DNA from 4 places in the Fictibacillus arsenicus genome. Region 2 is predicted to be linked to each of the others. Evidence: riboswitches for the same ligand, from Rfam matches in the RefSeq annotation. Region 2 holds a riboswitch; each other region holds the start of a gene.
What was found. Region 2 has a riboswitch for thiamine pyrophosphate ahead of thiT (energy-coupled thiamine transporter ThiT). Riboswitches for the same ligand answer to the same signal wherever they lie in the genome.
Positions count from the first base shown of each region.

Region 1: linked by a shared signal. The riboswitch ahead of tenI (thiazole tautomerase TenI) and the one ahead of thiT (energy-coupled thiamine transporter ThiT) in region 2 are both predicted to bind thiamine pyrophosphate.
Region 3: linked by a shared signal. The riboswitch ahead of tenA (thiaminase II) and the one ahead of thiT (energy-coupled thiamine transporter ThiT) in region 2 are both predicted to bind thiamine pyrophosphate.
Region 4: linked by a shared signal. The riboswitch ahead of thiD (bifunctional hydroxymethylpyrimidine kinase/phosphomethylpyrimidine kinase) and the one ahead of thiT (energy-coupled thiamine transporter ThiT) in region 2 are both predicted to bind thiamine pyrophosphate.

Region 1 is NZ_CP016761.1:3,713,599-3,716,869, forward strand. It holds gene ABE41_RS18770 (thiazole synthase) at 1-188, opposite strand, end outside; gene thiS (sulfur carrier protein ThiS) at 193-396, opposite strand; gene thiO (glycine oxidase ThiO) at 386-1,459, opposite strand; gene tenI (thiazole tautomerase TenI) at 1,443-2,063, opposite strand; TPP riboswitch at 2,138-2,244, opposite strand; gene ABE41_RS18790 (YjiH family protein) at 2,302-3,271, opposite strand, start outside.
Region 2 is NZ_CP016761.1:1,813,684-1,816,954, reverse strand. It holds gene spoVM (stage V sporulation protein SpoVM) at 21-101, opposite strand; gene ABE41_RS09485 (thiamine diphosphokinase) at 207-851, opposite strand; gene thiT (energy-coupled thiamine transporter ThiT) at 848-1,417, opposite strand; TPP riboswitch at 1,743-1,850, opposite strand; gene rpe (ribulose-phosphate 3-epimerase) at 1,870-2,517, opposite strand; gene rsgA (ribosome small subunit-dependent GTPase A) at 2,518-3,271, opposite strand, start outside.
Region 3 is NZ_CP016761.1:2,150,483-2,153,753, forward strand. It holds gene ABE41_RS11095 (manganese-dependent inorganic pyrophosphatase) at 34-963, shown strand; TPP riboswitch at 1,073-1,179, shown strand; gene tenA (thiaminase II) at 1,271-1,981, shown strand; gene ABE41_RS11105 (ECF transporter S component) at 1,974-2,555, shown strand; gene ABE41_RS11110 (ABC transporter ATP-binding protein) at 2,571-3,271, shown strand, end outside.
Region 4 is NZ_CP016761.1:1,427,781-1,431,051, reverse strand. It holds gene thiM (hydroxyethylthiazole kinase) at 1-524, opposite strand, end outside; gene thiD (bifunctional hydroxymethylpyrimidine kinase/phosphomethylpyrimidine kinase) at 511-1,332, opposite strand; TPP riboswitch at 1,536-1,644, opposite strand; gene ABE41_RS07595 (IDEAL domain-containing protein) at 2,016-2,246, shown strand; gene ABE41_RS07590 (DUF4349 domain-containing protein) at 2,269-3,271, opposite strand, start outside.

The DNA.
Region 1 (3,271 bases), 1.9 Mb from region 2:
TTTTTCAAATCAAGCATCTCCAAAAAGTTTGGCTGACTCGCTTCATAGATGTTCATCCGGCGTACGGCAAACGTTAAAATCTCAGAACCGGAAGCGTCTACCGCTTTTTTCTGTATCTCAAAATCCGGGTACTTTCCTGTTCCTAAAAGCAGTCTTGATGAAAATGAATAAGGTCCAATATGTAACATAAGATCATCCTCCTCCAACAAATCGCACAAGTTCGATTTTGTCGTTTTCTTTTATTTGGGTATTATTTTGTTTTTCGTTCTGGATAATTTCCTCGTTCACTTCTGCGATGATAATCTGGTCGTTCAGTTTCAAATGTTCGAGCAGTTCTTTAACTGATTTCAGTGCATCTGGCACCTGTACTACATCGCCGTTGATTTTAAGTTTCATATAAACGCACCTCACTTTCTATTTGGTCGGCAATTATTTTACCGGTGACGGGTGACAGAAGGATTCCGTTGCGATAATGACCTGCCGCAACATGTAACCCCTCATGCTGCGGATGATGGCCGATATAAGGTTTTCCATCTTTGGTCTGAGGACGAATTCCCGTCCATGCTTTTTCAAACGCGGCTTTATTTAAATCGGGGACCATCTGTTTCGCTCGTTCCATCAATTCAAAAATACCTGCAAACGTAATTTTTTCATCGAATGTATGTGGAACACTTGTGGCACCAACAAAGATTCGGTTGTTTCGTTTTGGCACAAGATAACAGCCGTTGTATTTTACGGTTCCGTGCAGAAGCGGGTCGCTGGTCATAAACGAAATGCATTCGCCTTTTACCGGAACCATCTGGAGTTCAGGCAATAGGTTTGAGCTCCACACGCCGCCTGCTAAAATGACGTGATCTGCAAAAATAGTTTTCGAATCTGTTTCAACACCTTTTACCTTGTTTCCGCTTTGGATGAGTTGAACCGCTTCTGTTTGTTCTTTTACTTCTGTTCCGTAAAACGTTGCGCCTTCCAGGTAAGCTTTTGTCAGTTGTACCGGAGAAACCTGACCGTCATTCGGAAAATAAAGAGCTCCAAGTGCTCTGTTTGAGATGGCTGGCTCCCGTTCTTGCAACTGACTAGACGATAGCCAGCTGACCGTTTCACCCTGAAGTGTATCCCGTTCTGCCCGTTGTTGATGCCGATCACACTCGTCTTCCTTAAAAGCGAGTTCATAGATTCCATTTTCCATGAGTTCGATGTCAATACCGCTAATCTCGTACAGTTCTCGCGACAGATCTCGAAACATCTGCCGACTCATTTTTGCGAGCGGATAGAAAGGATCATCCACATTGAACTCCATTTGTGCGCCAAGCATGCCAGCTGCGGCACTGGATGCTCTCTCTCCGACTTTGCCTTTTTCCAGCAGAAGAACTTTCTTTTGCTTTTTGGATAGCTGATAGGCGATGGAACATCCGATCACACCGCCTCCAATCACAATGGCATCATACGTTAAGCTCATTCCAAACCTCCAATTCGCGTTTGTAATTTTTCGCTGCTTCAAGCGGTGATTCAGCTTCTAAAATTCCAGACATTACGGCAATGCCAGCAGCACCTGTATGAAGAACCTCACAAACGTTTTCCGCCTTAATGCCTCCGATTGCGATAACTGGCACCGATGTTTGCTCTACAATATGATGCAACGGCTCAATACCCCTAGGATCTTGCTCTCGTTTTGATTCTGTCCAGAAAACATGGCCATAAAGGAGGAAATCTGCCCCTTTTTGTTCAGCATTTTGCGCTTCCTCCAAAGAATGGACCGAACAGCCAATCATCATATCTGGAAAAGCTGCCCTGACAAGAGCTGCGTCCAAGCTGTGGTAAGCTAGCTGAACTCCTTTCGTCTGCCAGCAAACAGCCACATCGACACGATCATTTATGATAATTTTACTCATGGGCACGCCGTTTCTTTTAAGCTGTTCGAGCAACTGGGTCAGTTCTTTCGCAGTCTTTGTTTTTTCACGTATGTGAAGAGCTGTTATGTATGTATGGATGTCGCGTGCGATACGGGTGATCTCATCACCAGTTTGCTTGCCGTTTGTGATGACATGCAGTTGTTTTTTCACAATAAAAAAACCACCTCCTTTATGCAGCAAAGAGGTGGTTTCACAAATTTTTAGCGGATAATATCGTTAAAGATCTGTTCCACACACCACTTCCCTACGCTGGTTCTAACCAAATCAGGTTCCAAGGGTCTTAAAGTTCACTTCAATCTCAGCCTTCTAAAAGGCACCCCTAGTGGCAATAAGTATTCATTTTTTATATTTTCATTCTATCGTTTAAGGGCTTACATAACAACCGGTTTTATAACAATAAATACGCGAGTGGAGTCGCTAAGATTAACGCCAACACCGTACGCTGGAACCAGATCAGCACAAGCTTCGGCAAACTGACCGGAATATCCGTTGACAGCACACACGGAATACTTGCTGAAAAGAACAGTATAGAAGCTACAGAAACAACCCCGATTACAAATTTTGTTACAAGTGCTGCTTCGGCAACAAGCAATGCTGGCAGGAACATCTCAGCAACTCCGATTGACGCCGCTTTCGCAGCAAGCATGGCATCCGGAAGCTGAAGCGCCCATGTGATTGGATAGAACACGTAGCCAATCCAGTCAAAAACAGGCGTGTATTCTGCTAACAATAGGCCGATCAGACCAACGCTCATGATCGAAGGCAATATACTCATCGCCATCACGAAGCCGTCTTTTAAGTTGGACCAGATATTAGTCAAAAAAGCAGGAGCGTTCTGTGATGAATCCATCGCATTTCTCCACGCGGTTTGCAGATATTTCTCGGTTACCACTTCCTCAGGGTGACCTTCGCCATCTGAGTACGTATCATCCATTCGGCTTAAAGGACGGATTCGAACCGTAATTGCTGTTACAAGGAATGTCACGACAAGTGTCGTCCAGAAGTAGGTGTTCCACATTTCCATGAGACCGAGCGTGTTTGCCACAACGATCATGAACGTTGCAGAAACGGTAGAGAACCCTGTCGCGATAATGGCCGCTTCTTTCACCGTATACTTTCCTTCTTTAAACACGCGGTTCGTGATCAGAAGGCCAATGGAATAGCTTCCTACAAATGAGGCAACGGCATCAACCGCTGACCTGCCCGGTGTTTTCCAGATGGGCCGCATGATTTTTTGAACGAGCACTCCAATGAACTCCATCAGACCATATCCTACGATAAACGCTAAGAACACCGCTCCGATTGGAACAAGCAATCCTACAGGAATAACGAGTTTTTCGAATAAAAACGGCCCCATG
Region 2 (3,271 bases):
CAGGGCGCTTTTTTTGTTTGTTATCCTTTTTTAAAAGAACCTAAGATGGCACGTACGAATCCCCCTAAGAATCTAGGAAGTTTAATGGTATAAAATTTCATCTTACCCCTCCTCCAGGCCCATAAAAAATGATAAGAGCAAAACCTAACATACATTATTCCCCGTGTTATAAAAAGGTGTCTCGGGACCTGTTTTCCGTAATTTTTTTAATCACGGCTCTTTACCATCAATATTATGCCAGAGTCGAAAGAATAAGTACCATTTTTATTTACAAGCTCATTTGATATACAGAGGGAAGACCCCATCTTCAAGGAAGCTTTTTCTAAAGGATATTTGAATCCCTTTAGCGTGATGCCTTTTACTTCTCCTTGAAAAGCTAAGAAAGAAATATAGGAGTAAAGATCCTCTCTTTCAATCGTATATTTTCCAGGGAGCTTTAGTGAGATTTCATTTTTAAGATCTACTACTTTAACTTCAACATTGCTAGAAATGGTTCTATAGAGCTGCTGGATGTTTATCATCTCGTGATCCAGTCTTCCTCCAGTTGCGCCGAATAATAGTATTTCTTTTGGTTTTTGATCCATTGCCCATTCAAGCGCTAATTCCATATCAGTGTGGTCTTTTTCCGACTGGTATTCATTCAGGATAATATCTGACTTTAGTATATTCTCCTTTTCTGCTGCTGAAACCGAATCAAAATCACCGAAAGCATATGCAGGCTTTATCCCTTTCTGCAAAAGGATGAATGTACCTCTGTCAACGCCAACCCACAGATCTCCTGGTGAGGAATCATAGTTTTTAAGTTCTGGGATCAGATGATCTGGACCACCGGCGACAATTCTTATTTTCATGCTGCCTGATGATATCCCTTTCTTGCTGCATGCAATAATCTTGGAGCAGTGTTAGTTATAAAAATCACGATTAGAGATGTAATTCCAAAAATGACGACCATAAACGAACCGTTGTACATGATTGAATAAAGCCATACATTCATCTCTTCGGCAAAATCACTAAAGAAAATAACCCCCGATAATACATGTGAAGCAAGTCTCAAGGCACATCCAATAAAAATCCCTGTAAGCATCAATAAAGTTCTCTTTGCTTTATTTTGAGTAATTGACGGCGCAAATGCACCTGCAACACCTGCTAAAGCAAAAGCAAGCGGGTAATCTAAAATAAGCTGAGCAGGATGGACGATATATGGATTTACAAGCAATTGAAGCAATCCTACTGCTAATCCTGTAAAAACCCCTGCTTTCAATCCCCTTCTGAATGCTATTAGAAAAATCGGCACCATCTCAAGAGAGACAGAACCCCCTTGCGGCCAAACACCATTGAATTTTATAAGTCCTAAAATCAATGAAAGTGCAGCCATAATAGCAATTTCTGTTAATAGTAAAATGTTATTGTTTTTCATCTTTTATCCTCCTCGATCGATGATTTGAAAAGGCTGTTTTCTAAAAGCTTGCTGCTTTTGAATGTTTTTTTAAATGGAACATCGTTGAATTGTTGATTGGAGCGCAAGGTGCGAGACTCCTGCGGGAGTAGCGGGACAGGTGAGACCCCGGCAGGCTTGATTAGCCTAGGGGGCTCACCGCACGCCCCGCGGAAAGCGAGCATCCTGGAGCGGATATCAACGTCTTCTAATAGCAACAAAGATTACGAAAAGAGCCTTTAATAAAATAAAAAAAGCAACCGGCATGTGAGTGCGGTTGCTTTAAGATTCATATCATCTGAATGCAAAAAGTACGACTCCACATCCCTACGCAGGCATTATCCAGCTTCAGGTTCAAAGGGTCGGGAGTACACTCCCCTCTCAGCCCATTTATAGGACTCCCCCTGTGGTTACTTATTTTATTGACATCTTAATTATACACCACGAATGGAGTTTATTGCATCTTTTAAATCTTTTTTCCCATATATGGCAGAACCGGCTACTAAAACGTTCGCACCTGCTTCAATGCATAAAGGGGCAGTTTCAGCATTAACACCGCCATCTACCTCAATTTCTACATTCAGCCCATGAGTCTGTACTAGCTCAGAAACTTCTTTGATCTTTGGGACAACATTTTGGATAAAAGACTGTCCGCCAAATCCAGGGTTAACTGTCATAAGCAATACCATATCGATATCATGGATGATGTGCTTTATTGCATCAACTGGAGTAGCTGGGTTTAATACAACGCCTGCTTTAACACCTTTAGCTTTAATCAGTTGTATCGTTCTGTGAAGATGAGTTGCCGCTTCAACATGGACAGTAATAATATCTGCACCTGCCTCTGCAAAATCCTCAATATATGAATCCGGATTCTCTATCATTAGATGTACGTCCAGCGGCAATTCAGTCAATGGACGTATAGCTTTAAGGACTAGGTGACCCATCGTAATATTTGGTACGAAATGTCCATCCATCACGTCTACATGAATGTAATCGGCACCGGCCATCTCAACCGCTTTTATTTCTTCGCCTAACTTTGAAAAGTCAGCCGATAGAATGGAAGGAGCTATTTTAACCATTTAGTACCTCCGTTTTTGATCTTTTATTTCCTGTAAAAAGCTTACATAGTGATCATATCGAAATTGTGGAATTGCTCCTTCTTCGACACCCTGTTTGACAGCACATTTAGGTTCTGAAGTATGTGAACACCATCGGAATTTACAATTTCCGCGTCTCTCATTCATCTCAGGAAAATACATAGACAAGTCTTCAGCTTCAATGTTCATGAAATCCAAGGAACTGAATCCAGGTGTATCAGCGACAAGACCGTTTCCAAACAAGATGAGTTCAACATGCCGAGTTGTATGTTTACCCCGTCCTAAGTGGCTCGATATTTCGTTCGTTTCAAGCATGAGCTCTGGGTTAATGGCATTTAATAACGATGATTTTCCGACACCGGACTGCCCAGCAAAAACCGTTACTTTATCTTTAAAAAGCGGATAGAACATCTCCAGGCTGTCGTCTGTTTTTGTTGAAGTGGGAAACACATCGTATCCTAATCTTTTGTATGTTTCTATATATTTTTGAATCTCATCAAGGTCATCAGTACCCTGGACAAGATCCATTTTAGAAATACAGATTACAGGCAGAATATCATTTGCCTCTATGTGAACAAGAAACCTATCTAAGAGAAGCGTGCTAAAATCAGGTTCGGTTGCCGAAAAAACGAGAATGGCCTGGTCTACGTTTGCGATGGGTGGGCGGACTAATTCATTTTTTCTTTCTTTCACATCAAGAATATAGCCATCCGTAACGTTGCTGGATTCATATTCT
Region 3 (3,271 bases), 340 kb from region 2:
TGAAAATTCTATTTATAAATAAGGAGTAGAAGCATGGAAAAAGTACTTATTTTTGGTCATAAAAATCCCGATACTGACACAATAACATCTGCAATTGTGTATGCAGATTTAAAAACAAAACTTGGACAAAATGTTGAGCCTGTTCGCTTAGGCGAAATTAATGGTGAAACAAAATATGCGCTTGATTATTTTAAAGCAGATCTTCCTCGCTTAGTGGAAACTGTTTCCGATGAAACAAACGCTGTCATTTTAGTAGACCATAACGAACGTCAGCAAAGTGCCAATGACATTGATAAAGTACGTGTTTTAGAAGTTATCGATCATCACCGCATCGCAAACTTTGAAACAAGTGATCCATTGTATTACCGAGCTGAGCCTGTTGGGTGTACAGCTACGATCTTAAATAAGATTTATAAAGAAAAAGGAATAAAAGTTGAAAAGAACATTGCTGGATTAATGCTATCTGCGATCATTTCTGATTCTCTTTTATTTAAATCACCAACATGTACAGAAGAAGATGTTGAAGCAGGTCGAGAGCTGGCTGAAATCGCTGGTGTGGATGCAGAAGCTTATGGTCTTGAAATGCTGAAAGCTGGAGCAGACTTAAGCGATAAGTCAGTAGAAGAGCTTATCTCACTAGATGCAAAAGAATTTAACATTGGCGCAAGCAAAGTAGAAGTTGCTCAAGTGAATACAGTAGATGCAAGTGATGTATTAAAACATCAAGACGAACTTGAAACCGCAATCTCGAAAGTAATTGATGAAAAAGAATTAGACTTATTCATGTTCGTAGTAACAGACATTCTAACAAATGATTCAACAGCACTTGCCCTTGGAAAAAGAGCTCAATCTGTTGAAGACGCATATAATGTGAAGCTTGAGAACAATACAGCTGTATTAAAAGGTGTAGTATCACGTAAAAAACAGATTGTACCTGTACTAACAGAAGCAATGAGCAAATAATATCGATTCTATAAGATAGAGAAATCCATCTTTTTTTGATTGTTATTTTAGTTGACAATTATAACAAGCCTGTTATAATTTAAAACATAACACCAACTTAATAATTTCACGAAACCACTAGGGGTGCCTTTTAAAGGCTGAGATCGAAGTTTGACTTCGAGACTCTTAGAACCTGATCTGGATTATACCAGCGTAGGGAAGTGGCTGTTACGGAAACTTCATTATTTATTATGTTTTCTATACAACCACTTTCTATTGCTGAAAGTGGTTTTTTTGTTGGTTTAAAACTATCTTGAGGAGGACTTATATGCCTGCATTTACTGAAGAACTGCGTAAACAAGCTGACCAAATCTGGGAAGCCAATCTTAATCACCCATTCGTAAGAGGAATTGCCGAGGGGAATCTGCCTTTAGAAAAATTTAAATATTATGTGTTGCAAGATTCTTATTACTTATCACATTTTGCAAGAATTCAAGCATTAGGAGCTGCAAGAGCTGATGATTTATACACAACCTCCAGAATGGCTGCACATGCTCAAGGGACGAATGAAGCAGAGTTAGCATTACACGAAAAGTTTATTAAACAACTTCATATCACAGAAGAAGAACTAGCAGAATTTGAACCTGCACCAACCGCATATAATTACACTTCACACTTGTATCGAGTTGCTGATTCTGGAAGTTTAGGTGAAATAATTGCCGCCATTCTTCCATGTTATTGGATTTATCATGAAATCGGAGAAAGGTTTGAAGGTGCCGAGCCAAAAGAACCTATATACCAGGAATGGATCGCTGCATATGGAGGAGTGTGGTTTGGTCAGCTTGTCCAAGAACAAATAAGCCGATTAGATAACTTAGCAGAGAATGCAAGTCACGCTGAAAGAAAAAAAATGACACAGCACTTTTTACTCAGCTGCCAGTATGAATATTTGTTTTGGGAGATGGCTTTTATATTAGAAAAATGGCCGGTTCCAAATACGCGCATCTTAAGCAGTGAGAGGAGAACTGAAAATGTCTAAGAGATTAAAGTTGACTGATATATTAGTCACGATTGTAATTTCGACCGGTTTTGGAATTCTTTATAAAATATGGGGACCTCTCTATTATGCCGTTAAACCATTAGGTCTTCACATTGATCAATTAATCTATGGGATGTGGTTTATGGCTGCAACAGCGGCATTTTTGATCATTCGCAAACCAGGAGTGGCTCTCCTTGCAGAAGTTGCTGCTTCTTCAGGAGAATTTTTAATGGGATCAGAATTCGGGCTAGAGGTATTGTTATATGGTATAGTTCAAGGTTTATTTGCCGAACTCTTACTCATGGCATTTAGGTATAAACGTTATGATTTATTGGCTGTTTCATTGGCAGGGATAAGTTCTTGCCTAGGCTCTTTAATTTTGGACTTTTATAAAGGATATATTGGTGATTTATCAACTTGGAATCTTATCCTCTATATTGGATTTAGACTTATCGGAACCATCCTTTTTACAGGAGTATTTGCTATTGCCATCGTGAAGGCACTTGAAGCTACTGGTGTTACCAATCTCGTCAGATCTTCATCACGAAAAGATTTCGAATCATTGGATCAATAAAAGAGGTGTTTGTTTATGGAATGTATTACATCCGTTAACAAGTTGAGATTAATGTTTCCTGAAGAGGAAGAACTATTATTTAAAGATTTGTCTGTTTCCTTTCAAAAAGGTGAAAAAGTATTATTACTTGGGCCGTCGGGATGCGGAAAATCTACACTTCTGCAAGTCTTATCGGGGCTCATTCCACGATCGATTGATATTCCAATCAAAAGTGAGAGCATACAAATCCCCGATTCATGGGGATTTGTATTTCAGGATCCTGATTCACAGTTCTGTATGCCATTTGTTGATGAAGAAATTGCGTTTGTTTTAGAAAATCTTCGAGTACCGAGAAAAGAAATGCCTAGCAGAATTAAAGAGCTTCTATATACTGTCGGTCTCCACCTTGATGACATTCATACGGAGATTCGAACACTTTCTGGGGGAATGAAACAGCGTTTAGCACTAGCATCAGTTTTAGCTTTAGATCCTGAGGTGATATTTTTAGATGAACCAACTGCATTAATTGATGAAGAGGGTACTGCACAAGTATGGGATACTGTTAAAGTTATTTCAAAAGATAAGACGGTAATCATTGTTGAACATAAAATTGATCAGATCATAGATTTTATCGATCGAGTTATTGTTTTTACACATGACGGAAAAATCATTGCGGATGGAAATTCAACATATGTTTTTTCCAATTTCAAAGATGAGCTTAAAAAATTTGGAATTTG
Region 4 (3,271 bases), 390 kb from region 2:
CCCGTCTGTTTTGCAACAGCTATTGCAAGCTGGTGTAAATCACCTTCAGAATTGCCGAGGTCGCCGTCCGCTCCCCGGCCATCCCAGCCAAGACCAGCGAGAAATTTCATCTCTGCTGCATTCCCGCAAATTGTCAGAATTGTTTGGGGACTGACTTCCTTCGATTGTGAATATTCTGACAACAATTCTTTGATGGTTTCCTGGCGGAATGAAGAGAGTCCTACTCCTACGGGATCAAGGACGACAGGCACTCCACAGTGCATCGCTTTACGAAGTGCAAGTTTCATAGATTCAGCTGCGGCTTCTTCCAAAGTTCCGATGTTAAGTACCAATGCGTCGGACACAGCAACTGCGTCTTCTACTTCCCGCGCGTCATGAACCATGATAGGACTTCCACCCGCTGCCAGAACACCGTTGGCGAGAAAGTTCATCGTTACATTATTCGTAATATGGTGGACTAGCGGCCGCTCTTTCCTAATCTGTTCTACAAATGCTTTCCATTCTTGTATTCTAGTGTTGTTCATGAAGAATCCTCCTATAAGCAAAATGATTTACAGGTCCATGTCCGGAACCGACATCAATACCATGTTCGATCGCCGTCTGGATAAACTTTTTCGCATTTCGAACAGCGTTTTCCATCGTTTTTCCGTAAGCTAATTCAGCTGCAACTGCTGCTGAGAATGTGCAGCCAGTACCGTGTGTATTTTTTGTGTAAACTCGTTTATCAATAAGTTCACACATTTCATTACCGTTGTAGACAAGGTCTGAAACAAACTCATCTTCCATATGTCCGCCTTTTATCACCACATAATCAGCGCCCATATTAAACAGGATGCGAGCCGCTTCATGTCTTGCTTCATCACCCGTAATCTCTATCCCTGTCAGCGCTTCAGCTTCAGGTATATTAGGTGTGATTACTTTGGCGAGGGGCAGCATATACATTTTCATCGCTTCTAGAGCCTCCTCACCTAGAAGACTTGCCCCGCCTTTCGCAACCATAACAGGATCGACGACCAGGTTGCTCCAGCCAAACTTTTTAATAAAAAAGGCAACACTTTCAATATATTCACCTGAAAATAGCATACCTGTTTTTACTGCGTCAGGCTTAAGGTCGCTTCCGATTGACGTTAACTGCTGCTCCAATCCATCCAGAGGAACTGGATACACCCCTTGGACACCCGTCGTGTTTTGTGCCGTAACGGCAGTTAGTACAGACATTCCGTACACACCAAATTCCTGGAATGTCTTCACGTCAGCCTGAATACCTGCACCGCCTCCACTGTCAGAACCAGCGACTGTCAGTGCTTTGCATACTTTGATTAATTGTCCCATCACGATTCCCCTCCTAAACTAGAAACTTAAAGAAAATTTGCTTGACGCCAAGCCTTTCGCGTCAACCTTAGTTGCACTTATACGATGGACTTAAACTTGTTGGTGCCACGTCGAAAATCATCATGCTAATAAGCTATATTTTCTGATAGCGCAAAAAAGCCACCCGCAAATGAAAAGCGGGTGGCTATTACGATTGTAGATTGTAATGGACCACGCCGCTTCCCTACGCCAGTATTAACCGGATCAGGTTCAAAGGGTCGAAGGCTATCACCTTCTCTCAGCTTAAAAACATAAGCACCCCTAGCGGAAATGACGATATTGATTTAACACCATCCTACTCACATACCAGTTTAAAAGTCAATGTTTTTTTCAATTATGTGTTTCTTAGTGTTTAAGCCTCTTAAAATACGGGGAAATAGTAAGTAACACAAAATAAACACATAAATAACACTAAATTATAACACTTGAAACAAATGGGAAAGCAAACCGTAATAATGTCACAAACGATTAAACAATTACCAAAAGGTGGTGAAAATACAGTACATTGGAATGATTATCAAATTTTTTTCAGAATTTTCAAATAAAATGGTTGTCATTGAGCACCTTGCTCAGTATACTAGTAGAAACCTAGAAACATAAAAGGTTAAATTGGATAGGGAGATAATTTCAAGGAGGGAAACAGGATGAAAGACAAAAACACTTCTTTTAACAAAAACCAAAATGAGATGGTGAAGTACAAACAGCAAAAAAGAGACCCATTTGCCTTCAGCCTTATTGCCCAAATGGTTCTGGATGAAGCCCTGCACAGTTACTACAAAGAGTATTATGAAAAAGAAATCGACAATGCCTTGGATCAAAAAGATAAAGAGCGTTTTATGACACTGACTGAAGAATACAAAGCTTTTCTCGGATAAGGCTTTTGGTCACGGTTCACCCTTAAAAAAGGTGCCGTAAAAGCCAAAACACCCTTTCAGCTTCCGGACTGTTATCCGGGCTGCAGAGGGTGTTTCTGACGTACCTGTTATCTGACATGAATAAAACGTATCTACTTATTACATGGATGTCGGAGAACCCGGCTTTTTCTTTTGCCCTTTTGTCCTTCTCCAGATCCAGATTACAACGGGTATCAGCACAATCCACACAGGCGCTAATCCAAATAATGCAACAACGATAAATGAAATCGCAGAAACAAAGAAGTTTACCGTCTCCATGAATAGCATCTTCGTTTTTTTTCCAGGTGTCTAAATCACCTGTCTGCAGCTTCTCAGCCTTCAAATTCTTCACTTCAAACTGGATAGTAACTGTCGAGTAATCGCTTTGATTTTTTAAAAAGTTAAGCCTTCCTTCAATCTGTTCAATTTCTTCTTGTACTCTTGCAAGATCTGAAGAGATTTTTAATAAGTCTTCTGTTCTCTCAGCCTCTTTCATAAATGATTCAAGCCGATCTCTCACCTGCTGCTTCGCTTTTAATCGAGAAGACAGATCCACATATTCTTCTGTGACATCTTCCCCTCGTACACTTTCATGCGGAGCCCCTTCGCTTAAATCCTTCACTTCCTGTAAAAAAGGCCGGAAACCATTCATTGGAACACGTACCGTCATCATCCCGTCCTGATAGCCTTCCTCGCCGATATTCGTGTTGGATTCAACGATATAACCGCCTTTATCATCAACCATCTTCCGCACCGTTTCCATCGCGTTCTGCAGCTTTTCAACGGTTATTCGCAGATCCGCGTTATAGATAACTTTCCGCTGATCTTGGATAGATTGTTTCTTTTCGCTTTTTTCGGATGAAACTGACCCTTCATCTGCAGATGACTTAGAAACTTCCATCTTCCCTTCTGAACTGTCGCCACCTGCCATGTTATATTCAGCTTCCTTTTTACTTCCTCCATTGCTGCTGCAGGCTCCTAATAATAAGACACAGATCAATACCCAC